Regions from separate parts of the Chryseobacterium phocaeense genome, predicted to be linked through region 1. Evidence: riboswitches for the same ligand, from Rfam matches in the RefSeq annotation. Region 1 holds a riboswitch; the other holds the start of a gene.
What was found. A riboswitch is a leader RNA that binds a small molecule or an ion and turns the genes downstream of it on or off. The one in region 1 is predicted to bind thiamine pyrophosphate.
Positions count from the first base shown of each region.

Region 1 (16,054 bases):
TGCGAAAGAGATATGATCGCTCCGGTTTTCAAAGAACCTGTGGACGAAAAAGGAGAATTTTTAATTAAAGTAAAAAAGGAAAACCAGATCACGGATTTCATCTACGCCACCCATCCGTTTGATGTCGTAGGCTGGGATGGCTATTTTTATCCGTATAAATTTAATATCAAGAATTTTGAACCTATTACAGGAAGAATTCACCAACCGCCGCCAATACACCAGAATTTTGAAGGCCATAATTTCGTAGTCTGCTCGTTCTGTGCCAGAATGTACGATTACCATCCATTGGCAATTCCGGCTCCATACAACCATTCAAACATCGATTCCGATGAAGTTTTATTCTATACGGAAGGTGACTTCATGAGCCGTAACCATATTGACCTGATGGACTTCACCTTACACCCTGGAGGCATCGTACACGGACCTCACCCTGGAGCTATGGAAAGAAGTATCGGAAAAAAATTCACTGAAGAATATGCCGTGATGGTAGATCCTTTCCGTCCGCTGAAAATCACTGAAGAAGCCTTAAAAGTGGAAGATCCATCCTATAAAACCTCATGGCTGGAGGAATCTGACAAAACCATGGAAGACCGTTCACAGGAATAAAAAATCACCCATAAAAATTTCATTATGTACAATTATATTAGTGCAGAAGAAGCGATATATACAGTAAAAAGCGGAAACCGCGTATTTTTCCACGGAAGTGCATGCACCCCGAATTATTTAATTGATGAGCTGGCAAGACAGTCCCATCGCCTGGAAAATGTAGAAATGGTTTCCATTACCCAGCAGGGAAACGTGGAAATAGCAAAGCCGGAATACAAGAACAGTTTCTTTGTCAACTCTCTATTTGTATCCACTCCGGTGCGGGATGCAGTGAATTCTGACCGCGGAGATTTTGTTCCCGTTTTCCTCAGTGAGATCCCTATTTTATTCAGAAAAAATATCCTGCCGCTGGATGTGGCCTTAGTAACGGTTTCTCCACCGGACAGACATGGATTCTGTACCCTTGGAACTTCTGTGGATGTGGCCAGAGCAGCTGTGGATACGGCCAAACTCATTGTTGCCATCGTCAATCCATTAATGCCGAGAACGCACGGAGACGGGATGATCCATATCAGCCGGATCCATAAGCTGGTATGGCATGAAGAGGAACTTCCTACCGTAGATTATGGTTCAAAGGTGGGTCCTGAGGAAATGCTGGTGGGAAAAAATGTGGCAGAGCTTATTGAGGACAGATCAACCTTACAGATGGGGATCGGGACCATTCCTGACGCCGTGCTTAAATGCCTGAACAATCACAAAGACCTTGGAGTTCATACGGAAATGCTGAGTGACGGGGTGATAGACCTGATCCAGAATGATGTGATCAATAATAAATATAAAGGCTACAACGATAATAAGACAATCACCAGTTTCTGTTTCGGAACAAGAAAACTGTATGATTATGTGGATGACAATACCGTTTTTGCATTCAAGGATGTAAGTGACGTCAATTTCCCGATCAATATCATGAGGAACAAAAAGATGGTAGCCATCAATTCTGCCATTGAAATAGACCTTACAGGGCAGGTTTGTGCAGATTCCATCGGAACACTTCAGTACAGCGGAATCGGAGGACAGATGGATTTTATGAGAGGAGCTGCTTTAAGTGAAGACGGAAAACCGATCATTGCCATCACTTCAAGAACCAAAAAAGGAGTTTCGAGAATCGTTCCTTTCCTTAAGCAGGGAGCAGGGGTGGTAACAACAAGAGGGCATATTCATTATGTAGTAACCGAATATGGCACAGCCTATCTTTATGGTAAAAACCTACGACAGCGAGCGCAGGAACTGATCAGTATTGCCCATCCGGACGACAGGGAAATGCTGGAAAGAGCTGCTTACGAAAGGTTTAAACAATAAAAATAATATTTTAAAGTTTATATAACATATCTCTCAAAAGTGAGGTGTGTGTTTTTATGAATAAAAACAAAATGAATCTTAATAAAACTTTAACATTTGGCAGTGTTTTTGATAAACTCATTCAAAACCAAGGAAATTGAAAACGATATATAATTCAATACGGGAAGAAGTTGAAAAACATTCTAAGGTAAGGAATTCTGTTTTGGGGAATGTGAGTGAATGGAAGAGAAGCCATTATATTATTCTTTCCGAAATTATAAAGGATGAATTATCTGAAGCTGAAGAACTAAAAGGCGGAAAAAAATTTGAAATAGGCAATACAATATCACACGTTACGTTACAGCGTTTTTTTGAAAATGATTATCAGGATAAAACCCATAATGATCTCAGGTTCCTGAAAACACTGGATAAGATCTGTATTTTCCTTGGTTATAAGGACTTAAATGATTATATACAATCTTTAAAGTTAAATAACCGCGAAAAAGAACCCGCCGGCAGCCTGGAGTTTCTTACAAAAATGGTGTATGATTACTGCGCCACCACGTTTGAGTTTTACAAAAATTTTCCGGATCATAAAACTGAAATTTTTCAGGAGCTGGTCTTTAGCGGCTCGCCATTTTTAGAAAGAACTTCACAGTTCAGCAAAGAATTATGTGAACGGGATTTTCAGCTGGTCACCAAAAACAACCGTTCCAACTATGAAGTTTTTGATATTCATCTGGTGACGGATGAACCGGATAAAAAAATACTGGAAACCCAAGAGTTCTGGAATCTTCTGTTTAAAGTAGGGGAAACCGGAGAGGAACATTTTGTGAATCAGCTCAATACCCAGATCTATTTTATCCGAAAAATAGACAATGTATGGAAGATCTGGGACAACTATAATCCCGATGCCGGAAGACTGAACAGGAAATTTGAAATAGAAAAATAAAGAAAGCCGTAGAAGTTCTACGGCTTTCCTGTTTCGAAAATATTCTTTTTTTCACTTGTTCTTTGTGATAACAAATGTAGACAACCCTTTTTATTATAAAGAAACTTAAATATACTTAAATGAACACTTCTTTAATTTTATGTTAAGTATATTTCAGGAATCCTCCCCAATATTTTCGCTATTTATAAGATTTTTGTAATTTGCATACATTAAAATAAAAGTAAAAATAGAACTATGTCAACACTTACATTTGCCGAAAAAATTGCTCAAGCTGAGAATTTTTTACCGATCAACGGTACAGATTACATTGAGTTTTATGTAGGAAATGCAAAACAGGCTGCCCATTATTATAAAACCGCTTTCGGTTTTCAGTCTGTAGCATATGCGGGTCCTGAAACAGGAGTAAGAGACCGTGCTTCTTATGTTCTTCAACAGGGGAAGATAAGATTGGTACTAACAACCGGGCTTAAATCCGAATCACCAATCAGCGAACACGTAAAAAAACACGGTGATGGAGTGAAAATTTTGGCACTTTGGGTAGATGACGCGTACCAGGCTTTCGAAGAAACTACAAAAAGAGGCGGAAAACCTTACCTGGAGCCGGTTACTTTAACAGATGACAGCGGAGAAGTGAGAATGTCCGGAATTTATACCTACGGTGAAACAGTACACATGTTCATCGAAAGAAAAAATTACACCGGAGCTTTCATGCCAGGATATGAAAAGTGGGAAAGTGACTACAATCCTGAAGAGGCAGGTTTATTATATGTAGACCACTGTGTAGGAAATGTAGACTGGAACAGAATGATCCCCACTGTGGAATGGTACGAAAAAGTAATGGGATTTGTAAACATCCTTTCTTTTGACGACAAACAGATCAATACGGAATATTCAGCTTTAATGTCTAAAGTAATGTCCAACGGAAACGGATATGCAAAATTCCCTATCAATGAGCCTGCAGAAGGTAAAAAGAAATCCCAGGTAGAAGAATATCTTGATTTCTATGAAGGAGAAGGCGTTCAGCACATTGCTGTGGCTACAAAGGATATCATCCACACCGTAACTGAACTGAAGAAGCGTGGTGTAGAGTTCCTTTCCGCTCCACCAGAGGCTTATTACGATATGGTTCCGGAAAGAGTGGGCCATATTGATGAAGATATTAAAAAATTACAGCAGTTAGGCATCCTTATTGATCATGATGAAGAAGGTTATCTGCTTCAGATCTTTACGAAGCCTGTAGAAGACCGCCCTACCCTTTTCTTCGAAATCATTGAAAGACACGGTGCACAGAGTTTTGGTGCCGGAAACTTCAAAGCATTATTCGAAGCACTGGAAAGAGAGCAAGAGCGAAGAGGAAATCTTTAATTTACAATTAAATAATAAGTTTTGTCAGGATGAACAGTCTTGACAAAACTTTTTTATAAAAGCACATATTATGAGAAAAATTTTAATCGGGATTTTATTTTTTGGAACTTTAGGGCTTAAAGCTCAGTATGGTACCCTGAATGAAATCCTTAACCGCCTGGAAGCAAGAAAAGGAATCAATCAGCATCTTGAAAGTGTAAATATTGACAACAAAAAATTTGTTTTCATCAAAGATGAGGCAGATCATACAGAAAGGGATTTCATCATCATCAAAGGAAACAATGCTACCTATGTGGAAGTTTTTGATGACAAAGCAACGGGAGAAAGCAGCTCAAATGTTTTTACAGGTGATATTGTCAGAAGAAAAAACATCATTTCCCTGCGGGCAGACAAGCTTGAAAATAAAAAAGTTCCGATGCCGGTAACCAAAACTCTGCTGCTGACCAAACAGGACGATATCCTGTATCTGATAGACGTCAATACAAAAGCCAGATGGATTGATGAAGCCTCTTATTCCAAAAAGAAATAATTCCCAAAAAATCAGGATAGCATATCTTCACAGATTTGTTATCTTACCATTTTAATTTAATTCCAAAACATTATGAAATCATTTGTAGAATATTCTTCAGATTCAGACTTTTCTATACATAATATTCCTTTCGGAGTAGCAGTTTTTAATAAAGAATATATCGGATGCTGTACAAGGATCGGAGATCAGGTTGTTGATCTTGCCACCCTGTATGACCTTGGTTATTTTGAAGACATTGAAGGATTGGGCGACAATGTTTTTGAAGCCTATACTATCAACGAGTTTATCGAATTGGGAAAACCGACCACCAACGCAGTCCGCGCCAGAATTCAGGAAATCCTTCAGGAAGGTTCTGCTTTGTCCAAGGATGAAAAAACCATCGAGGATGCATTCTATGACCTGGATAAAGTAAAAATGATGATGCCTGTACACATCCCGAATTATACCGATTTTTACAGCAGCATCGAGCATGCCACGAATGTAGGAAAAATGTTCCGCGATCCTGCCAATGCACTTCTTCCCAACTGGAAACACCTTCCGGTAGGCTATCACGGAAGAGCTTCCTCTATTGTGGTTTCAGGAACAGATATTAACCGTCCGAAAGGCCAGACCAAACCTGCAGATGCAGAAAAACCGCTATTCGGACCAAGCAAGCAGTTGGATTTTGAGCTGGAAATGGCTTTCATCATCAACAAGAATACGGAAATGGGCGAAAGCATCTCTACAAAAGACGCTGAAGATGCTATTTTCGGAATGGTGGTATTCAACGACTGGTCAGCAAGAGATATCCAGGCCTGGGAATATGTTCCACTGGGGCCGTTCCTTGCCAAGAACTTTGGTTCATCCATTTCTCCTTGGGTCGTTACCCTTGAAGCCCTTGAACCCTTCAGAACCGCTTCTCCAAAACAGGATCCTGAAGTTTTAGACTATTTAAAATTTGAAGGCGATAAAAATTATGATATCAACCTTGAAGTCTATATCCAGCCCGAAAATGGTGAAGAAAACCTTGTTTGCGAAAGCAATTACAAACATATGTACTGGAATATGACCCAGCAGTTAGCCCATCATACCGTAAACGGCTGTAATGTGGAGGTTGGCGATATGTATGCCAGCGGAACCATTTCAGGTAGTGATCCAAAATCTTTCGGATCTATGCTGGAATTAACCTGGAGAGGGCAAAATCCGCTACAGCTAAGCAACGGCCAGGAAAGAAAGTTCATTGAAGATAATGATACCGTTACGATGAAAGCCTGGGCAGAAAAAGACGGAGTAAGAGTAGGCTTTGGTGAAGTTTCCGGAAAAATTATTCCAACGGTTTAATATCTTTAACCACAAAAGTCACAAAAGATTTTATGATTACACAGTCATATTTAACTGATCTGACATATAAGATAAACGGCGCCTGCATAGAAGTTCACAAAATTCTAGGCGCCGGTTTGTTGGAAAGTGTGTATCATAAATGTCTGGAAGAAGAATTCAGGTTAAGAAATATAAATTTTAAATCAGAACTGAAAGTTCCTGTGTTTTACAAAGGCAAAGAAATAAAGTGCGACTTTTTTTGTGACTTTCTTGTTGAAGATTTAATTGTTGTTGAATTAAAAGCAGTCGTTGAATTTAATGATATTCATCGTTCCCAAATTTTAAATTATATTAATTTAATGAAGAAACCCAAAGGAATCTTAGTCAATTTTAACGTAAAAAATCTGTATCATGGAGGACAGGAAACTTTTGTAAACAAATACTACAACATGCTTTTTTGAACTTAAAAAACAGCTATTCTTACTTAATAAGCTTTTGTGACTTTTGTGGTTAATTAATAAACAATGAAAACAGTAATCCCCTCCGAATTATCCCCCGTACAGCTTCAGACCATTATGCAGACCGCTGTATCACCACGCCCTATTGCACTTGCTTCAACGGTAGATAAAAACGGAACCATCAATTTATCGCCGTTCAGTTTTTTTAATATGTTCAGTACCGTTCCTCCGATATTGATTTTTTCACCATCGAGGAGAGTCCGTGACAATACCACCAAACATACGCTGGAAAATGTTCTGGAAGTTCCTGAGGTAGTGATCGGGACGGTAAATTTTCCAATTGTCCAGCAGATTTCTCTGGCTTCCACAGAATATGAAACCGGTGTGAATGAGTTTATTAAATCCGGCCTTACCATGAAAGATGCAGATCTGGTACAGCCTAAACTCATTGCAGAGTGCCCGGTGAATTTTGAATGTAAAGTTTTAGAGGTGAAATCCCTTGGGGATCAGGGTGGTGCCGGAAATCTTGTGATCTGTGAAGTGCAGAAAATCCATATCAGGGAAGAATATCTGAATGAAACCGGAAATCTGGATCAGCAAAAACTGGATATGGTAGCCCGCTTGGGAAGCAACTGGTATTCCAGAAGCAATGAGAACAGCCTTTTTGAAGTTCCGAAACCTTTGGTAACAAAAGGAATCGGGTTTGATCTTCTTCCGGATTCCATCAAATACAGCAAAGTATTTACAGGAAATGATCTGGGAATGCTCGCCAACGTTGAAATACTTCCCGCAGGTGATTTTCATGCTGATGAAAACATCCACCTGGATGCACAAAAACTATTACTTGAAAGCAGGATTGAAGAGGCCTGGACATTTCTGACAATAAAATAATTGTACAAATAAAAATAAAACCCGGTCTAATTACAGACTGGGTTTGTTATTTTTAAAATTTCCGCTGTAATTTTTCAATAAACGCTTCATCAAAATCAACTTGTTGATTTCCTCTTTGCCTTCTTAAAATACACAAATCATAATCCTTTGCGTTTAAAAAATTATCATCGTTGGAAATCGCAAGGCCGCAAGATTTTTCCTACCCGAGTGTTATAAGGCGCAAGGATTTTATCTCCGATAAAATTTCACATGGTCATTGCGAACATTAAGGAATAGCTGAAAATCTTCGATTTTCTTGCGCCTTAAATCTAACGTTTAGAAATTGGCCTTGCGTCTTTGCGCTTATCCAACTCATAATTTCTCCTCGCGCAGATTGTGCAGATCATGCAGCTTTTTTTAATAGTCAATCTACTCCTTTATTGATTTCTTATCATCTTAAACCATATTTTTCCTGATAAAATCAATACATTTTTCAGTAACCGTATTCAGGTGGTGCGGAAGTTCCTTCTCTGTCCACGGCTCCTTTGATCCGAAAGTATGATCCGCATTGTCAACCAGGAACAATTCTGAATTGGGATTAAGGATATGAAGATGCTCGGCATTTTTTACACTTACGCTTTCATCATGGGTTCCGTGGACAATCAGTACATAAGCCTTGGCCATTTCCGTCGCCCGCTCTACATCAAAACGATGAATATCCTTTTCAAAATCTTCGTAAAACTGATAATAGTGAGGCATTTCCTGTTTTGTACGGCCATTCAGCACATAATATACGCCTTCTTCTTTCCAGTTTGCGAGCGCCATATCTCTCGGAAATCGTTCTAAAGTATCAACACTGGCCAGTGTAATCAGTCCATTGATCCTTTCATCTTCATAGGTCTTGATAATGGAAATTCCTCCTCCCCTGCTATGGCCGATCAGAATGATTTTCTGGTCGTCCACATGAGGATCTTTTACAAAATGATCAATCACAACGCCAAGGTCTGAAAGCTCTTTGGAGTAATTATTATTCCCAAAAGCTTCCAGGTCCCCGAATTGATGGGGATCTTCAACAGTGGTTCCGTTATGGGAAAAATTAAATTTAACAAAGAAAAAGCCTGCAGCAGCCATCTTTTCAGCCATCAGGTTCCAGGCGCCCCAATCTTTATAGCCTTTGTAGCCATGAACAAAAATGACCAGCGGCAATTTTTCACTTGTATCCGGATAACAGGCATCGGCCAGAAAATCGCGGGTTTCCGGATTTTTCAGTTGTATATTAATCTTTTTTATTAATTCCATATAATTTTTTTAATATGATCTTAAACAGCAGTTGAATCTGATATTTTCACCTTATCGAAATATATAAAAAAATATCTACCCTAAAAAGTTATTCTTATACACAGAATTGATTTAATAGTTATAAAATTTACCTTATTTTTGTGGCATGCTGGATTTAAGAACCGTAACCGTCATGCGTTATATCCTTCCCTTAAGAGAAGGAGGCTCTCTTCCTGCTTTGGCAGAAGCTGATGATGATTTTAAATATGTGCTGAAATTCCGGGGTGCCGGCCATGGGGTAAAGATGCTGATCTCTGAACTTCTGGGCGGTAAGATTACCGAGGCTTTAGGGCTTAAAATTCCGGAACTGGTTCTCGTGAATCTGGATGTTGATTTCGGAAGAGCAGAAGCTGATGAGGAAATTCAGGATCTTTTGAAATTCTCAGAAGGGCTGAATCTGGGGCTGCACTACCTTTCAGGCTCTATCACGTATGACCCCGGCGTAACAGTAGATCCGCTCCTGGCTTCAAAAATCGTCTGGCTGGATGCGTTTATCACCAACATCGACCGTACTTTTAAAAATACCAATCTTCTGATGTGGCATAAGGAACTTTGGGTGATCGATAACGGGGCATCCTTTTACTTCCACCATTCATGGCAGAATTTTGATGCTGCAGCGAAAACCCCATTCAAATATGTAAAAGATCATGTCCTGCTTCCGAAAGCTAAAATGCTGAACGAGGCAGATCAATTTGCCCATACCGTACTGAATGACAATTTATTCAGAGAAATCGTCAACTTAATTCCGGAGGACTGGCTCCATTGGAATGATGCCGATGAGACCCCAGAAGAGATCCGAGAGATCTATTTTCAGTTTTTGAAAACGAGATTAGAAAATTCCCAAATATTTGTAAATGAAGCCCAGAATGCTAGAAAATAAAATATACGAATACGCGGTTATCCGCTTGGTACCGAAAGTTGAAAGAGAAGAATTCTTCAATATCGGTCTTGTGATGTTTTCCAAAAAAGAGAAATTCATCCGCATGGAATTTCACTTGTGTCCTGATAAATTCAAACTGATGGACAGTAAAATGGATTTTGAAGATGTTCTGCAGAATCTCGAAAGCTTCCAGAAAATCGCCAACGGTGACAAAGACGGAGGCCCGGTTGCCCTGATGGATATCCCCGAACGTTTCCGCTGGCTGACAGCTGTAAGAAGCTCTTCTGTTCAGACTTCACGACCTCATCCGGGAAAAACCCAGGATCTGGAAAAGACCTTTGGTAAACTTTTTGAGGAGTTAGTGGTATAACACTACACCACAAAAAGTATCTTATGAAATTATCAACGAACATATCAGTCTACAGGTTTTTTATAAACCTGTTTTTTGTTTTCGCCTTAGCCTCATTCAGTTTAAGCAATGCACAAAACCAACTGGAGACTGCTCCAAAGAAAAGCAGCCTTCTACCCGAAATCTCAACGGTTTCTGAAGAGGTCATCTACAAAACCAACACAATAGGAAATCCACTGGCGCTGGATATTTACATTCCTAAAAATGTGGAGACCGAAAAAATTCCGGTGGTCATCTATGTACACGGAGGTGCCTGGGTAAAAGGAGATAAAATGATTCCGGAAGGCAGCTATATTGAAACATTTATCTCTAAACTTCTGGAAAAAAAATACGCTGTAGTAAGCATTGACTATACCCTTCTGAATGACAGTACCCATTTTCCACTTCCTTTGGAGGACACCAAAGATGCAGTAAGGTGGGTAAGAAAAAATGCAGCACAGTATCATTTTGATCCTGATAATATCGGGTTCTTCGGAGCTTCTTCAGGTGCACACCTCTCTATGCTTGCCGCTTATACACCGGATACCGAATTTCCGGGAAATCCTGAGCTTGCCAATTATTCAGCGAAAGTAAATTATGTGGTAGATCATTATGGCCCGGCGGATATGAATCAGTTATTGCACACAAGGCTGGGAAAAGTTCCTGTCTTCTTTTTCGGACTGGCAGCTAAAAAAATTGTGGATCTCAGGACAGACCTTGTTCGGGGATTGTCCGGTTACGATATTAAAAAAGATAAAACTAAGGTTGTAGAATATTTCAAGACCATTTCTCCGGTTACTTATGTTGCAGCAGGCGTTCCCACTCTGATTGTCCAGGGAAATAAGGATAAAATAATGCCGATGAAGCAATCTAAGAAACTCCATCGGAAGCTGAAAAGAAATAATATTCAAACCAGTCTGATCATCGTTGAAGATGGTATTCATGGTTTCAAAACAACAGATAAAGTATACATGGACCAGCTTATTGGTCAGATGGTGGATTTTATCGTTTCTCAAAGGAAATAGCAATATACAAGTCCCTGCAAAACAAGTCAATAAATAACTAAAAATCAGGAAACTAAAATACGCACCTGTATAAAATTGCTAAATTGATATACATTTCATCAATTTTTATGTCTAAAATAATTAACTTGGCTTTTGTTTAAATTATTCTTAACAAAACATCCGATATTTTTAATTATTCACGCTTAAAAAACCGATGATATGGATTTTCTAAATAACACCAATGCCCTTACCCTGATCTTTGTATCCCTACTGATCTTTGCGATCGCGTATCGTTTTTACGGGATTTTTATTGCTAATAGAGTATTAAGGCTTAATGATAAAAATACTACACCGGCCGTAGAATTTGCTGATGGTAAAGACTATGTAGCCACCAATAAAAATGTTCTTTTCGGCCACCACTTTGCCGCTATAGCCGCTGCCGGACCTCTGGTAGGGCCTGTGCTGGCAGCTCAGTTCGGTTATTTACCGGGTGCTTTATGGATCCTGATCGGCTGTGTGCTCGGCGGGGGTGTACATGATATGGTTGTCTTATTTGCTTCTGTAAGGCATAAAGGTCAGAGTCTTGCTACCATTGCCTCTAAAGAAATAGGAAAAACCACCGGAACTGTTGCCGGGTTTGCCATTCTGTTTATCCTCATTCTTACATTGGCCGGTCTGTCACTGGCCTGCATCAATGCGATGCATGAAGCTTCATGGTCTCTTTTCACCGTAGTCATTACAATGCCCATTGCAGTAATTATGGGCTTGATTATGAGATACCGAAAAAACAGCGTCCTTTTTGCCAGCATCCTGGGCGGTATTCTTTTAGTGGCCGGAATTATCGGCGGACACAGCCTGATGCAGAACGAAACCATGAACAATCTTTTTACATGGGACATTAAAACCATTTCCATCGCAATACCGTTATATGGTTTTCTGGCTTCCGTACTTCCGGTATGGCTTCTATTAGTGCCGAGAGACTACCTTTCAACGTATCTTAAAATAGGAACCATCATCATGCTTGCTGTAGGGGTTATTGTGATCCACCCTACCATTCAGATGCCGGCCCTTACGGAGTTTGTGAACGGTGGCGGGCCTGTTATCGGGGGACCTGTGCTTCCTTTTATTTTCATTGTGATCGCATGTGGTGCTATTTCCGGTTTCCATGCCGTGATTGCAACGGGAACAACCCCTAAGATGCTTAACAAAGAAAAAGAAATCCTTTTTGTAGGCTACGGAGCAATGCTGGTGGAAGGTTTTGTGGCTTTAATGGCCCTGATTGCGGCCTGTACTCTAATGCCTGGAGATTATTTTGCGATCAATACCCCAAAAGAATCCTATGATGCTTTTCTGGCCGCCCATCCTTCCCTTCATGGGGTAGACATTGATTATTATTCACAAAAAATAGGCATCGAACTTCACGGAAGAACTGGTGGAGCGGTGTCTCTGGCCGTTGGAATGGCTCATATTTTCAATAAAATCCCGTATATGGACCAGCTGACTGCGTATTGGTATAATTTCGCGATCATGTTCGAAGCGGTATTTATTCTTACTGCTATTGATGCGGGAACAAGAGTGGGTCGTTTCTTTTTACAGGAAATGCTGGGTTCCGTGATCCCGAAATTCAATGATAAGAACTGGATTCCGGGAATTATTATCAGCAGCCTCCTGTTTACTTTTGCCTGGGGATATCTGGTGTTTACAGGAAATGTAAGCAGCATCTGGCCGTTATTCGGGATCAGTAACCAGCTCCTCGCAGCCTGTGGACTGATCGTATGTACAACGATGCTGATCCGGATGAACAGGGGAAAATATGCATTATGCTCGGCAATTCCGGGAGTTTTTATGGCCGGAATTACGTTCTGGGCAGGCTATATTCAGGTTACCGCAATCTATCTTCCCAAAGAGCAGTATTTATTGGCGGCTTTAGCAGTAACAGCCATAGTCCTGATGCTGATTGTTTTCTTTGGAGCTTTTATCAAATGGTATCAGCTTCTGAAAATCAAAACCACAGTGACGGATTATTACGGGGAGCCTGTTAAAGAGCTTGTAGAAAGATAGAAACCTATAAATGTTTTGTGAATCTTTGCCTGCTCTGATAATTTTTATACATTTGTTTTGCTTTAGGGGTATTCTGAAAAGAATTGAGAGAGTCCCTTTGAACCTGATACGGCTTACACCGACGTAGGAAAAAGCAAAATTACATTGTTGACAGTGTACTTTTTGTTTGGATTTTTCCTGAAGCTATTTTTATTTAAATGATAACAATGGAAAAAATTCTTTGGGAACTGGTACAGCTCGTCAGACAACAATCTCCTCTGGTTCATAACATTACCAATTATGTAGTGATGAACAATACGGCCAATGCCCTTCTGGCTGCAGGAGCCTCACCTATCATGGCGCACGCAAAATCTGAAATTCAGGAAATGATCGGCATTGCCCATTCAGTGGTTGTTAATATTGGTACCCTTGATGAATACTGGTCGGAATCTATGGTCATGGCAGCTGAAACTGCCCATTCTACTGGAAAACCCTGGGTTTTGGATCCTGTGGGAGCCGGAGCCACTTCATTCAGGGATCAGGTTTTAAATCAACTGCTGCAATACCAGCCCACCGTCATCAGAGGCAATGCTTCAGAAATTATCGCATTAGTCAAAGCCAATACCACCGTTACAAAAGGAGTAGACAGCACTGCACAAAGTAACGAAGCTGTAGACGCAGCGCGCAGTCTTGTGGAACAGTACAAAACAATTGTCTGCATTTCCGGCGAGACCGATATTATTTTAGCAGATCAAAAGGAAATTTTTATCAGAAACGGACATCCGCTGATGACAAGAGTAACCGGTCTTGGATGTTCTGCGACGGCTTTAACCGGTGCATTTATAGGAATTACAGAAGATAAAGTATCTGCTGTAGCTGCTGCCATGGCTTTAATAGGTATTGCCGGTGAGCTGGCCGCAGAAGAAAGTAAGGGACCTGGAAGCCTTCAGGTCAATCTGATTGACCGCTTATATACAATGACTGAGCAGGAATTTTTCAACCGCTTAAAAATAGAGTTGAAATGACTTTACATCCTTTTCCTTATCAGCTCTATCTGGTGATTTCTGAAGCCGACTGCAAGGGAAGAAATTTTCTGCACGTTGCCGAGCAGGCCATTCTTGGCGGAGTGGATGTCATTCAGCTCAGGGAAAAAAATACGGATACTGCTTCTTTTCTTACAAAAGCCAGGCAGCTGAAAGAAATCACAGATCAATATTCAGTTCCCATCATCATCAACGATAATATATCAGTTGCGGAACAGGTAAACGCTGCCGGTATCCATGTGGGCAATAGTGATGCCGCTCCTGTTGATCTCAGACAGCAGCTTATTTTCCGTGAAAAAATTATCGGCTACTCTATTGAATACCTGTCCCAGCTCGACAATGAACAGACGGCGGTTTCCGATTATCTTGGAATAAGTCCCGTATTCAGAACCGATACGAAAACAGATACCATAACTGAATGGGGACTTGATGGGATTGCAACCATCAGAAAGCTTACGGAAAAGCCTTTAGTTGCTATCGGCAATATTCATCACGGGAATGCCAGAGAGGTGATTAACGCCGGTGCAGATTGCATCGCTGTAGTTTCTGCGATCTGTAATGCTGCTGATCCTCAAAAGGCAGCCTATGAACTAAAAAATAAAATTTTAAAATGAAAAAATACAGATATCCGTCAGTACTCACCATTGCAGGATTCGACGGAAGCGGTGGCGCAGGGATCCAGGCTGATATAAAAACGGCTTCTGCCCTTGGATGTTTTTCAACTTCGGTATTAACGGCGCTACCGGTACAGAATACGCAGGGAGTACGGAAAATTTATCCAATTCCTGTAGAAGCTGTAGCCGATCAGATTGAAGCGATTCTGGATGATATTTTTCCCGATGCTATAAAAATCGGGATGGTTCATACCCCACAGCTTGTTGAAACCATTGTATCAACATTGGGAAAATATAAAAAAATCCCGATTGTTTTTGATCCTGTCATGGTTGCGACCAGCGGCCACCGGCTGATTGAGGAAGATACGATAATTGCCATCACAGAAAAGCTTTTCCCGATTGCCGATGTCATTACCCCAAATATGGACGAGGCCTCTATTTTAGCAAAAATGAAAGTAGAAACCCTGGAAGACCTTTACACTGCAGGAAAAGAAATAAAAAAGCTGGGCTGTAAAAGCATACTTCTTAAAGGCGGACACCAGGAAACCTCAACCATTACTTCTTTATTTCATGATGAGCATGGGAATGACCATTCTTTTGAAACTGTAAAATTTAATACAAATAATACCCATGGTTCAGGCTGCACGCTTTCTTCTGCCATTGCAGCTTATCTGGCCCGGGGTAAAACTTTATATGAATCTGTTGCTCTTGGACAGGATTACGTCTATCAAGCCATAGAAAACGGTAAAGATGTACAAACCGGTCTTGGAAACGGTCCGCTGAATCACTTTTTCAATCCTCAAAAACTTATTAAAAATGAAATGGTCTGAATACACCTGGAAAGCTATAGAACAAAGTTATGAGTCCATCCTGGACATGCCCTTTATCAAAGAATTATCAGAAGGAACTTTACCTGGGGATAAATTCCGATTTTATATGGCCCAGGATTCTTTATATCTTGAACATTTCGGGAGAACTTTATCCCTGATCGCTTCAAAAATCCAGAATCTTCCCGATGTACTGGCCTTTATGCGCTTTGCTGAAAACGCGATTGTAGTGGAAAATGCTCTGCATGAATCCTATTTCGTTGATTTTGGAGTAACGGATAAAGGCGTTTTGCAACCTGCATGCCATCACTATATTCATTTCCTGAGAAGCACCGCCGCTTTTGAATCAGTAGAAATTGCCGTGGCAGCAGTCCTGCCCTGTTTCTGGATTTACAGAGAAGTTGGTGACTATATTTACAAACATCAGAATTCTGTTAATAATCCTTATCAAAAGTGGATTGAAACGTATGGCGGGGATGAGTTTTCCGCTGCTGTAGACCAGGCCATTGCGATCTGTAACCGGTTAGCCGAAAACAGTACAGAGGAAAACAGGAAAAAGATGA
Region 1 is NZ_LT827015.1:325,359-341,412, reverse strand. Features, by position in the region: gene B7E04_RS08425 (homogentisate 1,2-dioxygenase) at 1-606, shown strand, start outside; gene B7E04_RS08420 (acetyl-CoA hydrolase/transferase family protein) at 631-1,905, shown strand; gene B7E04_RS08415 (hypothetical protein) at 2,042-2,836, shown strand; gene hppD (4-hydroxyphenylpyruvate dioxygenase) at 3,071-4,201, shown strand; gene B7E04_RS08405 (hypothetical protein) at 4,272-4,730, shown strand; gene fahA (fumarylacetoacetase) at 4,803-6,050, shown strand; gene B7E04_RS08395 (GxxExxY protein) at 6,083-6,490, shown strand; gene B7E04_RS08390 (flavin reductase family protein) at 6,554-7,378, shown strand; gene B7E04_RS08385 (alpha/beta hydrolase family protein) at 7,814-8,656, opposite strand; gene B7E04_RS08380 (HipA family kinase) at 8,802-9,575, shown strand; gene B7E04_RS08375 (DUF3037 domain-containing protein) at 9,562-9,945, shown strand; gene B7E04_RS08370 (alpha/beta hydrolase) at 9,969-10,988, shown strand; gene B7E04_RS08365 (carbon starvation CstA family protein) at 11,187-13,028, shown strand; TPP riboswitch at 13,083-13,175, shown strand; gene thiM (hydroxyethylthiazole kinase) at 13,235-14,032, shown strand; gene thiE (thiamine phosphate synthase) at 14,029-14,664, shown strand; gene thiD (bifunctional hydroxymethylpyrimidine kinase/phosphomethylpyrimidine kinase) at 14,661-15,494, shown strand; gene tenA (thiaminase II) at 15,481-16,054, shown strand, end outside.

Region 2 (16,054 bases), on a different contig from region 1:
CGGCATGACGATAAATCCAAGCTTAGCCAGCTCTTCTGTGGCATACAGGGTTTCGACGGGATCCGGGAGAAGGTATTTCGGATCCGGATGGATCTCCAGTTTCACCCAGTTGGTTTCCAGGGCTTCTCTCGCCAGCTGCGCTGCCAACACCGCTTCTTTCGCTGTTCTTGCTCCTGAAGTATTGGGAAGAAGATGGACATTGGTTTCCTTTAATGAATCCAGTAACCCGTCTTCTGCTGCTCCGGAATCTATTCTTTTCAGCGCCATGGTTACCATATCGGTTCCTGAAGCGATGACAGAAGCCGCCATTTCCTGCAGGTTTCCGAATTTTCCGGTTCCCAGGAAGAGTCTTGAATTAAATATTCTGTCTGCTATTATTAATTTCTGATTATTCATATCATTGCTTTTTTAAATTCACTGATTACTTGCGGCTGGCCCGTGATCTCTCCTGAAACCGCAACACCGTATATTCCGATCTTCTGCAGAAGCTCAATATCCTGAAGCACTACCCCACCGATGGCATATATTTTGGGGATAGCTCTTGAATTATCTTCTAAGTGCTTCACAATATTCCTGTAGCCATCAAATCCTAACACCGGGCTCAGCTGCTCTTTTGTTGCCGTGAATCTTAACGGTCCCAAACCGATATAATCACACGGTTCATTCATCCTCTGAAGAACATCTGAAATGGTATTGGCTGTTCCGCCAATGATTTTATTCTGACCTAAAATATGCCGGGCAATATCTATGGACAGATCTTTCAATCCCAAATGAACCCCGCCTGCATCTATATCTTTTGCAATATCCACATGGTCATTAATAATGCAGACCGCCTGATACTCTGAACAAAGTTTCTTCGAAATTTCGCAGAGCCGGAAAAATTCAGTTTCATCTGCGTTTTTCCAGCGTACCTGTACCCATTGTATGCCATGATCCAAAGCCTTCCTGATATTATATTCCTGCTCAGTTTTGGTCAGTCCCTGAGAGATATATTGTAATTTTTCCATGATTAAACTGAATGAAAACCCAATTAAGAAGGGCATTTAAAAAATTTCTTTATGTATAATTCTTTTTTTTCAGGATATTCTGTCTGCATTTTTTGAATGTATCCAAAGGCTGTTTACTTTCCCAGACCGCACCCAGCAGGGCAGCACCATCTGCTTCGCTTTCAAATACATTACAGATATTTTTTTCATTAATGCCTCCCAATGCAATTAATCGTACATGATCATTCGTTCTCTTGCTCATCTCCTGCAATATATTTGAATCCTCACCATATCCTTTTTTGGAGATACTTGGAAAAACGGGACTTATGAAGGCATATTCCCAGCATTGCTCCAATGCATTAAAGGTTTCAATGTCATGAACAGAAGTTGAAATAATGTATTTTCTTCTATACGGCCGATCTATTCCGTTGCTCCGGTCAGCTTCCCTGAAATGGAACCTGGAAATAGAAAAATCCTTTCCTAAATCATAATATCCGTGCAGTACCAGCTGCGGATAAAACCTTTCATCAATATGCAGAAGAAAATTTTCCATTTCTTCACGGCTCAGCATTGGTTTTCTGATATGCAAAAGATCCAGTCCTTCACAAAACATCCCGTTGATAATCCGTGTTTCGTTCTGAACTATTTTTTCGGGTGTGATCACTAGGATCATATATAAATCTCTTTTCCTTTTTCAATAAATTCCTGGGATTTATCGAGCATTCCTTTCTCTGCGGAATGCCTGATTTCCTGGGTGATTTTCATCGAACAGAATTTTGGTCCGCACATGGAGCAGAAATGGGCAATTTTAGCTCCTTCTGCCGGCAGCGTTTCATCGTGATAGGCTCTGGCCGTGTCCGGATCCAGTGAAAGGTTGAACTGGTCTTCCCATCTGAATTCGAATCTGGCTTTACTTAATGCATTATCCCTGTATTGTGCTCCCGGATGACCTTTTGCCAGATCTGCGGCGTGGGCAGCCAATTTGCACGTAATGACCCCAACCTTAACATCTTCTTTGTTCGGAAGCCCCAAATGTTCCTTAGGTGTAACATAACATAGCATGGCACATCCGAACCATCCGATCATTGCAGCTCCGATTCCGGAAGTGATATGGTCATATCCCGGTGCAATATCTGTCGTCAAAGGACCTAAGGTATAAAATGGCGCTTCATGACATACCTCCAGCTGCTTATCCATATTTTCCTTGATCATATGCATCGGAACGTGGCCCGGACCCTCGATCATCACCTGTACATTATGTTTCCATGCAATTTTCGTCAGCTCACCCAAAGTTTCAAGTTCTGCAAACTGGGCGGCATCATTGGCATCAGCAATGGATCCGGGACGCAGACCGTCTCCCAGTGAGAAAGCGACATCATATTTTTTCATGACCTCACAAATCTCTTCAAAATGGGTATACAGAAAATTTTCTTTGTGATGATAGAGACACCATTTAGCCATAATAGAACCTCCTCTGGAAACAATTCCTGTTACTCTTTTGGCTGTAAGGTGAATATATCTCAATAAAACCCCGGCATGGATCGTAAAGTAAGATACGCCCTGTTCTGCCTGCTCAATCAGGGTATCTTTAAATACTTCCCAGGTAAGATCTTCGGGAACACCTTTTACTTTTTCCAGAGCCTGATAAATAGGAACAGTCCCAATAGGAACCGGACTGTTTCTGATGATCCATTCCCTGGTTTCGTGAATATTTTTTCCGGTGGAAAGGTCCATGATGGTATCTGCTCCCCAACGGCAGGCCCAGACTGCTTTTTCCACCTCTTCTTCAATGCTGGATGAAACGGCGCTGTTTCCTATATTGGCATTGATTTTAACGAGAAAATTACGGCCGATGATCATCGGCTCACTCTCTGGATGATTGATATTGTTGGGAATGATTGCTCTTCCTGCTGCAATTTCATCCCTTACAAATTCCGGGGTGATCTTATTTTTAGGGGTATTGGCTCCGAAACTGTTTCCGGGATGCTGTACAATCATTTCCGGTGAAGCTTTTTCCAGCTGCTCGATCCTTTGGTTTTCCCTGATCGCCACATATTCCATTTCATGGGTAATGATCCCTTGCTTCGCGTAATAAAGCTGGGTGATTTCATGATCTTCTTTAGCAACTTTAGGTTTGTGATCGTATGCAAAACGCAGTTCATCAAGACGGGCATCCGCCAGACGGGCTTTTCCGTATTCGGAGGTGATCCCTGCGAGAATATCCACATCTTTTCTGCCCAATATCCATTGTTCCCTGATTCTGGGAAGTCCCTTCATGATATCGATGGAGGCATTTTCATCCGTATAAGGCCCTGAGGTATCATAAATGGTTACCGGTGGATTATCTTCTAAAGTTCCGTTGGTCAATTTTGTGGGACTTAGTTGAATTTCACGCATTGCTACACTGACCGGATGAATTTTTCCTTCAATATAAATTTTTCGTGCGTTCGGAAATGGCGAACAGGTGATTGAATGAACCATAAATTTTTGTTGTATTAAATGGGTATTATCCGCCCTGAGTGGCAGTAATGATTAAAACTGAGTCTTTGTCTTTAAGAAGTGTGTCTGCCCAGGCGGACAGGGGAATAATTCGGTTGTTGAGGGCTACCGCAATCCCTTTTTTCTTTCCGGGTATTTCAACAGCCAAAAGGGCTTCCAGGTTTCCGGGAAGTACTTCAAATGTTTTCGTGGTGTGGTTGATTGTAAGTTCCATTCCTAATTGTTTTTATATACACTTTAGGAATGGCTCTTATTGTACAATGGAATGTACAGCAAAAGTCATCTGCTTTTCCCTACGCTGGTATAATCCAGATCAGGTTCAAAGGGTAAAGTCTCAGTCTGTATGTTTACAGACACCCCTAAAGTCGGGACGAAGTTAGACATTTTTTCAGACCGGGCAAAATTAAGTTTCAAAACAAAACCCTGAGCTTTGAACCCAGGGCTTTTATTTTTATTTTAATATTTTATTTTTTAATTGCTTTCACATGAGTCAGACTTCCGTCTTTCATCGTTAAATAAAGAATGTACAGACCGGATTTCAGATCTCCCAGATAGATCTCTGTGGACGGCTTGTCAATTGTTTTTATCATTCGTCCTGCACTGTCAAAGACCTGGATTGATTTTACTTTTTCAATATCGGTAATTGTAATAATATCTTTAAATGGATTAGGATATATTTTCATCTTCTCTCTGGCTCCTACTTCGGAAGTACTTAAACAGCCATTATCTACCGTGGCCGTAACCGTAGTTCTAGCGCTTTCACATTTGCTGCTGATCTGCCAGTCGTAGAAATAATAATACGATGTTGAAGGTGAGTTTGCTGTCAGGTTTCCATCAGTGATAGACAATGCTCCCGGAACTGTAAACGGATAGCTGCCCCAGCTGTTCCCGGATTCTCTTATCAGACCGCTTACCCCTCCGGCTCTGGTCAGCATCATTAATTTATACTTACTTCCCGGCGGAACAGTGAAATTCAAAGGAACATATGTTTTCACGTACGGAGCAGCAGAACCTGTCAGGTTTACGGTAATCGTTTGTAAGGTGACAGCCGGAGATACATTTCCATTCTGCAGGGCAATTTCTACCGTTCCTGCACCGGTACCTATTGGGTATACATAGACCCCGTCAATGGTAGTTGTAGTAAACACATCAAAAAGCAGCCCTGCATCTAAAGTATATCCTGATGTAGAGGTCGCATTAGTCAGTCCGGTCGCAGATGTTGTTCCGGTTGAAGCAGCTACGTAATACGGGGTTGTAGTGGTTAAGACAGGAGTAGTAAAGCTTGGTCCGGTTCCCACTGCATTTCCTCCAGTTGAAGCATCGTACCAGGTGATAGTTGCTCCGGCATCTGCTGTGGCAGAAAGTGTTGCTGATTGATTAGGACAAACCGTAGCTCCTGAAGATGTTAAAACTGACGGAGGCAGGCATTGGGTTACCACCTGCACCGGCTGGAGAGACCATATGCTGGTATCTCCACTTCCGCAATTGGATCTGATCCAAACATAATATGAGGTTGAAGGAGCCAGCGGTCCTATTGACGCTGAAGTTCCGGGCACATTAGGAGTTGTAGGTGCCGTGGAAGAGGCTGGAGGCGTATTTATGGTACTGTAGTAAATATCGTATCCGGCTGGTGATGATGGCGATGCCGTCCAGGAAATGGCAGCACTGTTATTGGTTGTTGTACCTCCGGTAAGTCCGGATGGTGCATAACATGTAGGTGGAGTCCAGATATAGGTTAATCCCGCTGTTGGCATTCCCGGAACGGCATTGGTTGTATTAAAGGCCTGCGTACTGCTGTTTGCAATCCCTGGCGTAGAATTTACAAACTCCAGGGTTGTGGCATTGAGACGGGTATTATAATCAGTTGCTGCAGCCCCTCTCAGGCCTATCTGAGCAGTGCCTGAAACTGCGGTACTTCCCGCTAAATAAGCTCCGCTATTATAGACCATCTGAATGGCATTCGAGGTTTCGTGTAAACGGATCTGGAATGAAAAAGCATAGGCCGCAGTAGTAGAAGTGCTGCTGTTAGGTCTGAAATTTTTCCATTGGATTACAGCTTCACGGTTGGGAGCAATACCGGTGGTTTCCCAGCTGATATCACCTGTAGCCCCACCTACATCAAAGACACTGCTGATGTCCCGGCCAAAGACAGAAATGGCACCATCATAAGCTGTGGTGCTTGAAATGGGTGTGGTTGTAGTGGTACTTGGAGTAGTGGCACCAAAAGTTACAAACCCATTCGAGGATACGTTCAATGAATTGTACGCGGTTCCGTTAAACACAAAATCGAATGGAAGGGTCACCGGATACACATTGCTGTTAAGGTTTGTTGCCGAAGTATTACCCGTCGCTGCGCCCAGCACCGTTCCCGATATTGAATTGTAGGTTCCTGCGGCCTGGGTAAAGCTATATGCACTTACCTGACCCCGAGCAGTAGTGACGCTGGCAAATACTGCAAAACCAAGAATGGTCTGCAGATACTTTTTCTTTCCGTTGCCGGAGAAAATTTTGTAAAAATGTTTCATAATTGAATAGGGAATTTAGATTACCACCAATTTATGAATTTTTACAAATAATTTATTAAAAAATAAATTTTAACGAAAAATTTATAATAAATACAAATAAAATAAATTAATTATTTCCTATAATCATGAAATAAATACAAAATATTCTTTTTAAAAACCCTGTTCAAACAAGAAAACCACCTCAAAAGTGAGATGGTTTCTATATTTTCTGATTTAAAAACTTAATAATAGAGTTTTAGATTTTCTGAAATCTTATTCTTCACAAGCTCTCCAGACTGCATCATTCTGCGGTACCTGGGCTATGATTTCAATATTTTCTTTAGTAACAGGATGAATAAATTCGAGTTTTCTTGCATGAAGATTGATTCCTCCATCCGGATTGGAGCGTGGAGCGCCATACTTCAGATCACCCTTTATAGGAACGCCGCTCTTTGACAACTGGGCACGGATCTGATGATGCCTTCCTGTTTCCAGATCAATTTCAAGAAGCATATAATTATCCAGGGTTTTGATCACATGATACGTTAAAATAGCTTCTTTCGCTCCTTCTGTTGCTTTCGGGAACACAATTGCCTTATTATTTTTTTCGTTCTTTTTCAGATAATGAACAAGCCTCTGGCTCTGTGGGATCATTTCTTTTCCTACAACCGCCCAGTATGTTTTTTTAACTTCCCTGTTTTTCACCATCTGCGTAAGTCGGGAAAGCGCTTTGGAAGTCTTGGCATAAATCACCAGACCCGAAGTCGGGCGGTCTATACGGTGAACCAGACCGAGAAAAACATTCCCCGGTTTGGCATCTCTTTTTTTAATAAAATTCTTAATGGATTCCAGCAGAGATTCGTCCCCGGTTTTATCACCCTGAACAAGCTGTCCTACCTTTTTATTGACGACCAAAAGATGGTTATCTTCATATACAATCTGCTCTTCCATGTTTTATGAACGTCTTGGCCTGTTGGTGAACGAAATGATAATTCCTCCAAGAAGACCAATGGTTTTAATCATCGAAAGTTTAGAACCTTCCGGCAAAAATGCTCCTACGATGCAGACCAGAGCTGCCGCATACATGGCATACATGAAATTTTTATTAGGCAATGTGGGTGCCTGTACTAAAAAACTAGCTCCGATCAGCACATAAAAAACCTTTCTGGAAAGCAACTGATTGATTTCCGGAGAAAATAAACTGAACCACCCGGCCGCGAGACAAACCAGTGCCGCAATAGATAAAATACCCTGAATAGATTGTTGGTTCTGCATCAATTAGTAGCTTTCATTTTCGTTAGGGAATTCCACGTTTTTCACATCTTTTACGTACTGGGCTACCGCTCCGGTAATCTCCGTGTACAGATCAAGATATCTTCTCAGGAATTTTGGGCTGAAACCTTTGTTCATCCCAACCATATCGTGGTATACAAGAACCTGTCCGTCACAGTCAGGGCCTGCGCCAATTCCAATCGTAGGAATAGAAATGCTTTCGGATACTTTTTTAGCCAGATCAGCAGGAATTTTCTCTAAAACTACCGCAAAACATCCTAATTCTTCCAAAAGCTGGGCATCAGAAATTAATTTTTCTGCTTCCGCTTCATCTTTTGCTCTTACTTTATAGGTTCCGAATTTATAAATCGATTGTGGTGTCAATCCCAGGTGTCCCATTACCGGAATACCCGCGTTGATGATTTTTTTAATAGATTTTGAAATCTCTTTTCCTCCTTCAATTTTTACGGCATGGACCCCTCCTTCTTTCATCATTCTCACTGCAGACTCCAGGGCTTTTTCCGGATTACTCTGATAGGTCCCGAAAGGAAGATCCGCTACCACAAGTGCTCTGTCTGTCCCCCTAACTACGCTCTGGGAATGATAGATCATCTGATCCAGAGTGATAGGCAGTGTCGTTTCAAAACCAGCCATAACATTGGCTGCGGAATCACCGATCAAAACGGCATCAACTCCGCCTGCATCCACCATTTTTGCCGTGGTATAATCATAGGCAGTAAGCATTGTTATTTTCTCCTTGTCGAATTTCATTTTACGCAAGGTTTCTGTGGTAACTTTTTTAATTTCAGAGTGAACAGACATAATGTATCTATTTTTTAAAAGTTAAAAAGTCGGCTTGCGCCGACTTGAATTTTTGTATGATTGTTATAAAACTACGTGACCTAGTTTCATCAGTTTGTCGTGGTTCAGGATTTTGATATTTCTCCCGTCTACTTCTATGAGACAGTCCTGTTTGAATTCAGAGATCAAACGGATGGCACTTTCTGTGGCGGTACCAATGATGTTGGCAATCTCTTCCCGGGTAAGCGAAATTTTAATAAATCCTTCAGGATCTACACCTAATTTCTGTTCCAGAAGAATCAGGATTTCAGCAAGTCTTTCTCTTACTGTTTTCTGGGCAAGGAATGTGATGGTATTGGATGATTCTCCCAATTCGTAAGAAATCTTCTGAAGCATGGCAAAAGAAAGCTGCGGATCTACTTCCAGAAGGTACATGAAAACGTCTGCCGGAAGGAAAATGCATTCAATGTCCGTCATAGCCTCAGCCTTTGCCTGGAAATTTTCCCCGCAAAGTAATGAACGATAGCCGATAATATCCCCTTCTTTGATAAATCTTAAGATCTGGTCTTTTCCAAAAGCTCCGGACTTGGAAAGTTTGGCAGCACCTTTTTCCAGAACATACACTCCTTTTGGTGTTTCTCCGTCCTCGAAAATGGTGTCATGCTTTTGAAAACTTAATTTTTTCTTGCTGTTAATATATTTTTCAAAATCAGTGCTAGAAAGTCTTTCCTTAAATGATTTATCATTAAAAACTCTGGCGAACCTCTCTTCAATTGCAATCTGTTGTTCCTGCGACATTTTATATGACATTTATCACAAAAATAGAACTTTTTAACACGATAAACAAAAAAAATTGTTATAATTTTGTAGTTCAATATTTTATGGTGGTGAGCGAGAACTGTTTTCATTGTGGTCAAGGTATAGAAAAGGAGCGAATTTTGTTTGATGAAAAGACTTTCTGCTGCAACGGCTGCAAGTCTGTATACGAAATTCTGAATATCAATAATTTAACTAACTTCTACGAGCTTAACAAAAGAGCGGGAATCCGTCCCAGTGAGGAAGGCTCTTCACAGTTTGAATATCTTGATACACCGGAGATCTTTGAAAAAATCACCGATTTCTCCGAAGGAAGCACCAGCCTTGTCACATTCAAAATCCCTGTAATTCACTGTTCGTCATGCATCTGGCTTTTAGAAAGCCTGCATACCCTGAATGAGCACATCCACTACTCTCAGGTTAATTTCACCAGAAAGACCTTACAGATCTCCTTCAATCATAATGATCTCAAATTAAGCGAACTAGCTAACTTTCTTACAAATCTTGGGTACAAACCTGTTATCAGTCTGGAAACTGCCGATAAAAATGTTGATCACTTGGACAAATCTCTTCTGATCAAATTTGCGATTGCAGGCTTTGCGTTCGGAAACGGAATGTTCCTTGCCTTCCCGGAATATGTGGGCGGCGAAGATTACTGGATGGAGCATTACAAAGGCCTTTTCAGAACCCTGATGTTCCTGCTGGCATGTCCGGTTGTATTTTATTCCGCTTCGGATTATTATAAATCTGCATGGTACGGTTTAAAGAACAAAATTGTCAACATTGACGTTCCTATTGTTCTGGGAATTCTTGTTCTCTTCGGACGAAGTATTTACGAAGTGGTCACCGATTACGGCCCCGGATATTTTGACACCCTTTGCGGACTGCTGTTCTTTATGCTGATGGGGAAAATCTTCCAGAAAAGAACTTACAGTGCCTTATCTTACGACAGGGACTATAAATCATTCTACCCTATTGCGGTAACCAAAGTAGATTTTGAGGGGAAACAGGATAACATTCTTCTTTCTGAAATTAAAGTGGGTGACCGGATTCTGGTAAGAAATCAGGAAATTATTCCGGTGGATGCCATTCTGATCAACGGGCAAGGAAATATCGACAACAGTTTTATCACAGGAGAAAGCGAAAGCATCAGCAAACAGCCTGGCGACAAGATATTTGCCGGAGGAAAACAAATTGGTTCTTCACTGGAGCTTGAAGTGATCAAAGATGTCGACCAAAGTTACCTGACCCAGCTTTGGAATAAGGAGGCTTTCAAAAAGCATGAGACCGGGCTAGACACACTCACCAATAACGTCAGCAAGTATTTCACATTCATCATCTTAGGCATTGCGGCAGTTGCCGGCACCTATTGGGCATTTATTGACCTGAATATTATGTTCCAGGTGATATCAGCGATTCTAATCATTGCCTGTCCATGTGCGCTGGCCTTATCTGCTCCGTTTACATTCGGGCACATCATGAGGATCTTAGGCCGTAACAAGTTTTACGTAAAAGATACTTTGACGATTGAGAAAATCGCAAAACTGGATACGATTGTTTTTGATAAAACAGGGACCATTACGCACAGAAAAAAATCAAATATCCGATATGAAGGCGCTGAAATAAACGAATCCGATCAACTGAATATTAAGACTTTATTAAAAAATTCCAATCACCCGCTCTCCAAATCTCTTTATGAATTCATAGAGGTTAATGATGGTTATTTCCCGGTAGAAAACTTCCGTGAAATCTCTGGAAAAGGATATGAGGCAAGCGTAAGAGGAAGTGTCTATAAGATCGGTTCTGCCCGTTACAATGACCAGGAACCGAAAAATCTAGAGACAGCGGTTTACATCAGCAAAAACGGAGAATTCTTAGGAAAATTCATCTTTAAAAATGAATACCGCCCGAAATTAAAGGAACTATTTACCAAGCTTATCAATTACAAAATATTCATCCTGAGCGGAGATAATTCTTCTGAAGAAAACCAGCTTAAAGAGCTTATTCCGAACTACAAAGGACTGGCCTTTAACCAGAGCCCGGAAGACAAGCTTAATTACATCAAAAACCTTCAGGATCAGCACATGAAAGTGGCTATGCTTGGCGACGGACTGAATGATGCAGGCGCTCTCAAACAAAGTAATGTAGGGATCGCCATTGCTGATGATACGAACAGTTTTACACCTTCTTCCGATGTAATTATGAATGGGGATAAAGTGGTAACCCTGGACAACTACCTGAATGTCTGCAAAGGCTCCATTACCATTGTAAAAATGACATTCATAATCAGTTTTCTCTACAATATCGTTGGTTTAAGTTACGCAGTTACAGGTCATATGCACCCGCTCTTCGCAGCAATCATCATGCCAATCAGTTCCATCACAGTAGTTACATTCACTACACTTTCCACCTGGATTTTAGGCCGTAAATATTTCAAAAAACAGGCGTAGAGGCCCTTATTTAGACTGATTTTAAATTAGCTGAAATCGGCATTTCGTGATGAATGTCATTATTTTTCACTAAATTTGAACCCCGAAAATAGGTTAATTTTGTTGTCCAATGGATATTCTATATTTAATGATCCTCTGCAGTGTTTCTTTAGCTGCGATTTTCTTGGTCGTATTTATAGTGTATGCCCGAAAAGGACAGTTTGAAGATGATGAATCTCCGGCTGTCAGAATCCTTTTTGATAATGGAGAAATCAAAGAAAAGGAGGAAAACGGCGACAAAGATAAAGACGATAAAAAAATAGGAGAGAATAATAAAATTGAAGAAAAAAGTGAATAGTTGATATGGAAACACAAAAGTTTAGTTATGACAACAGTATTGTCCGTGCGTTCCTTTATGCGACCTTAGTTTTCGGTCTTATAGGATTTACGTTCGGGCTTACGGCGGCATTAATGCTTTTTTACCCGGAATTGCCGGAATTTTTATTCGGTACAGATGATACAACCATCAATAGCCTTGCATCAGGCAATATTCAGGGGTTAATAAACACTCATGGTGCATTTGGTTTTGGTAGAATCAGAATGCTTCATACCAATACCGTGATCTTTGCATTTGTATGTAATATCGTTTATACCGGTATTTATTACTCGTTACAGAGATTATTAAAAACAAGAATGTACAGTGATACTTTGTCATGGTTACATTTCTGGACCTGGCAGTTTATGATCGTTGCTACGTTCGTTACGTTCTTTATGGGGATCAATACCTCAAAAGAATATGCTGAACACGAGTGGCCGATCGACATATTGATTGCTTTCTCATGGATTATTTTCGGGATCAACATGTTCCTGACGATTGCAAAAAGAAGGGTAAGACACCTCTATGTAGCGATCTGGTTCTACATCGGAACATGGATTGCGGTGGCAATGCTTCACATCTTCAATAACCTTGAAGTTCCTTTATCTTTCACAGGCTGGAAATCTTATTCAGCGTATGCAGGGGTAAAAGATGCAATTGTACAATGGTGGTATGGTCACAATGCGGTTGCATTCGTATTGACAACTCCGGTGCTTGGTTTGATGTATTACTTCCTTCCGAAGGCAGCAGACAGACCGGTATTTTCCTATAAACTGTCTATTATTCACTTCTGGTCATTAATTTTCGTATATATCTGGGCTGGTCCTCACCACCTTCAGTATACCGCTCTTCCTGCATGGGCGCAGGCTGTGGGAACAGGTTTCTCTATCATGCTTATTGCACCATCCTGGGGAGGAATGCTAAACGGACTTCTTACGCTGAGAGGAGCGTGGGATAAAGTAAGGGAAAACCCTATTCTTAAGTTCTTCGTAGTAGCAGTTACCTGTTACGGTATGGCGACTTTTGAAGGTCCGCTTCTGGCAACTAAAAACATCAACAAAATTGGTCACTTTACAGACTGGGTTATCGGTCACGTTCACTTAGGAGCTCTTGGATGGAATGGTTTCATGGCATTCGGGGTGATCTATTATCTGGTACCGATTATGTGGAGAACCAAACTTTGGTCTGTAAAATTAGCTAACTGGCATTTCTGGTTAGGTACATTGGGAATTATTTTCTATGCAGTACCAATGTATATTTCAGGATTCACACAGGGATTAATGTGGAAACAGTTCAACCCGGACGGAACTCTGTTATGGAAAAACTGGCTTGATACGGTAACTGCGATCATTCCTTACTTCAAAATGAGATTCTTAGGAGGTGCATTCTATATTTCAGGATCTATCCTGATGATCGTAAACGTAATTGCTACGGTAAGAAAAGGATCATTCCAGAAAGAAGTTCCTGCTGAAGCGCCTGCATTGGCCAACATCGGAAACAAACGTAAAGAAGGTGAAGGAACTCACTTATGGCTTGAAAGAATGCCGTTATTGTTAGGGATCCTGTCTTTCTTCACGATATCTATCGGTAGTTCTATTGAAATTATCCCGACATTATCATTAAAGAAAAGTGTACCGACTATTTCAGCGGTAAAACCATATTCACCACTTGAACTGGAAGGTAGAGATCTTTATATCCGTGAAGGATGTAATGCGTGCCACTCTCAGATGATCAGACCGTTCAGGGATGAGATCACGAGATTCAACGGTAAAAACGGACAGTATTCCAAAGCAGGAGAATTTGTGTATGACCGACCATTCTTATGGGGTTCCAAGAGAACAGGACCGGATTTACACAGAGAAGGTGGTAAAAACCCAAGTTCATGGCATTATAAGCACATGTACAACCCAAGATCTACATCTGCAGGTTCTATCATGCCTCGTTACCCTTGGTTAATTGCCAATAATCTGGACCGATCTAAAATGGTGGACAAAATGAAACTGATGAAGAATACTTTTGAGGTTCCATACACCAAAGCTGAAATTGATTCTGCCAACACATGGGCAGACAACCAGGCAAAGAAAATTGTAAAAGATATCTTCTCTGAAGCGAATGACCTTAAAGAAGCTTATTCCAAGAGACCTCAGGGAGAACTGGAGAAAAAAGAGATCGTAGCTCTTATCTCTTACCTTCAGAGACTGGGAACTGATATCAAGACTACAGAAATAAAAACAGCAAGTACTAACTAAACATTAAAAGGTTCACATGATTCCTCAGAACTTTAAAGATATATTATCCAATACAGAAAACGCTGGTCTTTACCAGACGCTGGCTCTGATTTTCTTTATGCTGTTCTTCGTAGCTCTTGTAATCTATGTTTTTAGCAGACCTAAAAAATATTATAAGGAGGAAGAAGAAGCTCCACTTGGGGATGATGAGGATGACGATTTTAATTTAAAAAATTAAACTATTTATTATGAAACAAAGAACACCTGTTGTTGTAAACATCTTAATAATAACCGGACTTCTGATAGTTTTTTATTATTTGTTTGTACAAAGCTACTCGTTCCTGACTTCACCTTACTTCTGGGGAACTGTGGTGATCAGTGCTATTTTAGCATACATCCACAGTGCGATCGGAGATTTAATTGAGAATAATAAATTCAAAAAATTAACTCCTGAAGAAAAAGCAGCTTATCTGGCGGAAAAGAAAATTCCTTTCCTGAGAAGAATGTACGACAGTGCTTTCAAGAAACAGTCTGCTACAGAAGAAAAAGATATCCTTATCGACCACGGTTTCGACGGGATTATGGAATTAGATAACCAGTTACCGAAATGGTGGGTAGGTTTATTCTATTTTGGGACTGCTTTTTGTATTGTATATATCGCAGCATACTCTTTCACAGATTTCGCACACCCGTTGAGCGAATACGAAAAAGAATATAAAGAACAGATGGCAAGCATCGCTGAATATGAAGCAACCCAGCCTCCTGTAACTATAGAAACAGCAAAATATTCAGCTGATAATATTGCAGAAGGAAAAGAGCTGTTCAAAACCAACTGTGCATCTTGTCACAAAGAAGACGGTAGCGGTGGTATTGGTCCAAACCTTACGGATAACTACTGGATCAACCAACCGGAGAAGACTTTATTTAAGACTGTTTTCCATATGGACTGGAATGGTTCTCCTACCAACCCTGCGATGAGAGCATTCGGTAAGAACGGAGAAGTTTCTGGTGCCGAAATTGAGAAGATTGCAGCCTATGTATATCACATCAATCAGGAACAGCCGCCAGTGACGCAGGCTCAGGGAGGAGCAGCTCCTCAGGGAACCGAAGCGCATTGGGAAAAAGAATAATTTAAAAAATTAGAAATTATATGAAAAAAACATAATTTGTTATTAAAAAAAATAGTAACGAATTATGTTTTTTCTTTTTTAAACATAGTACAACATGTCAGACATAGAAGAAATAGAAGTACGAGGCGGACAGGGACAGGTTCTGGACCCTGAGACTTACAGAGATTCTATCGGGACAATGGAGCAATCCGGTAAGAGAAAATGGGTATTCCCGAGAAAACCAAAAGGGAAATACACCAATTACAGAAACATTGTAAGTTATGCTTTATTAATTGTTTATTTTGTGGTGCCGTTCCTTAAGATCAATGGCAACCCATTCTTTTTATTTAACGTTATTGATAGGGAGTTTTTCATTTTCGGACAGCCTTTCTATCCACAAGACTTTTTTATCCTTACTTTAGGAGCTATCGCGTCTTTAATTTTTATCATCATTTTTACGATTGCGTTCGGAAGAATTTTCTGCGGATGGATATGTCCTCAGACAATTTTTATGGAATCTATCTTCCGTAAAATTGAATATATCATTGAAGGTGACCGGAATAAGCAAATGAAGCTGGACAGACAGGAGTGGAACAGCGAGAAGATCTGGAAAAGAAGCCTGAAGTGGACGGTTTATATTATTATTTCACTGATCATCACTCACTTTATGCTGATGTATATCGTAGGGTATAAGGAAATATTCAGAATTATTTCAGAAGGACCGTTTGCCCACCCTACCAATTTCATCATCATGGTATTGTTTACCGCAGCATTTTACTTTGTATTTGCGTGGTTCAGAGAGCAGGTATGTACGCTGGTTTGCCCATACGGAAGATTACAGGGTGTTTTAATTGATAAAGATACCATCAACGTTTTCTACGATTTTAAAAGAGGGGAAAACAGATCAAAATGGAGAAAAGGCGAAGACCGTAAAGCGGCAGGAAAAGGGGACTGTATCGACTGTCACCAGTGCGTGGTGGTTTGTCCTACCGGAATTGACATCAGAGACGGACAGCAGCTGGAATGCGTGAACT
Region 2 is NZ_LT827014.1:119,850-135,903, forward strand. Features, by position in the region: gene B7E04_RS02010 (thiazole synthase) at 1-396, opposite strand, end outside; gene thiE (thiamine phosphate synthase) at 393-1,007, opposite strand; gene B7E04_RS02020 (thiamine phosphate synthase) at 1,057-1,659, opposite strand; gene thiC (phosphomethylpyrimidine synthase ThiC) at 1,656-3,467, opposite strand; gene thiS (sulfur carrier protein ThiS) at 3,493-3,699, opposite strand; TPP riboswitch at 3,759-3,856, opposite strand; gene B7E04_RS02035 (Ig-like domain-containing protein) at 3,950-6,010, opposite strand; gene B7E04_RS02040 (RluA family pseudouridine synthase) at 6,263-6,940, opposite strand; gene B7E04_RS02045 (hypothetical protein) at 6,944-7,264, opposite strand; gene panB (3-methyl-2-oxobutanoate hydroxymethyltransferase) at 7,268-8,083, opposite strand; gene B7E04_RS02055 (Crp/Fnr family transcriptional regulator) at 8,147-8,860, opposite strand; gene B7E04_RS02060 (heavy metal translocating P-type ATPase) at 8,950-11,328, shown strand; gene ccoS (cbb3-type cytochrome oxidase assembly protein CcoS) at 11,438-11,665, shown strand; gene ccoN (cytochrome-c oxidase, cbb3-type subunit I) at 11,671-13,932, shown strand; gene B7E04_RS02075 (cbb3-type cytochrome oxidase subunit 3) at 13,949-14,149, shown strand; gene B7E04_RS02080 (cbb3-type cytochrome c oxidase N-terminal domain-containing protein) at 14,160-15,041, shown strand; gene ccoG (cytochrome c oxidase accessory protein CcoG) at 15,136-16,054, shown strand, end outside.
Region 2: another riboswitch for thiamine pyrophosphate. It lies ahead of thiS (sulfur carrier protein ThiS); the one in region 1 lies ahead of thiM (hydroxyethylthiazole kinase).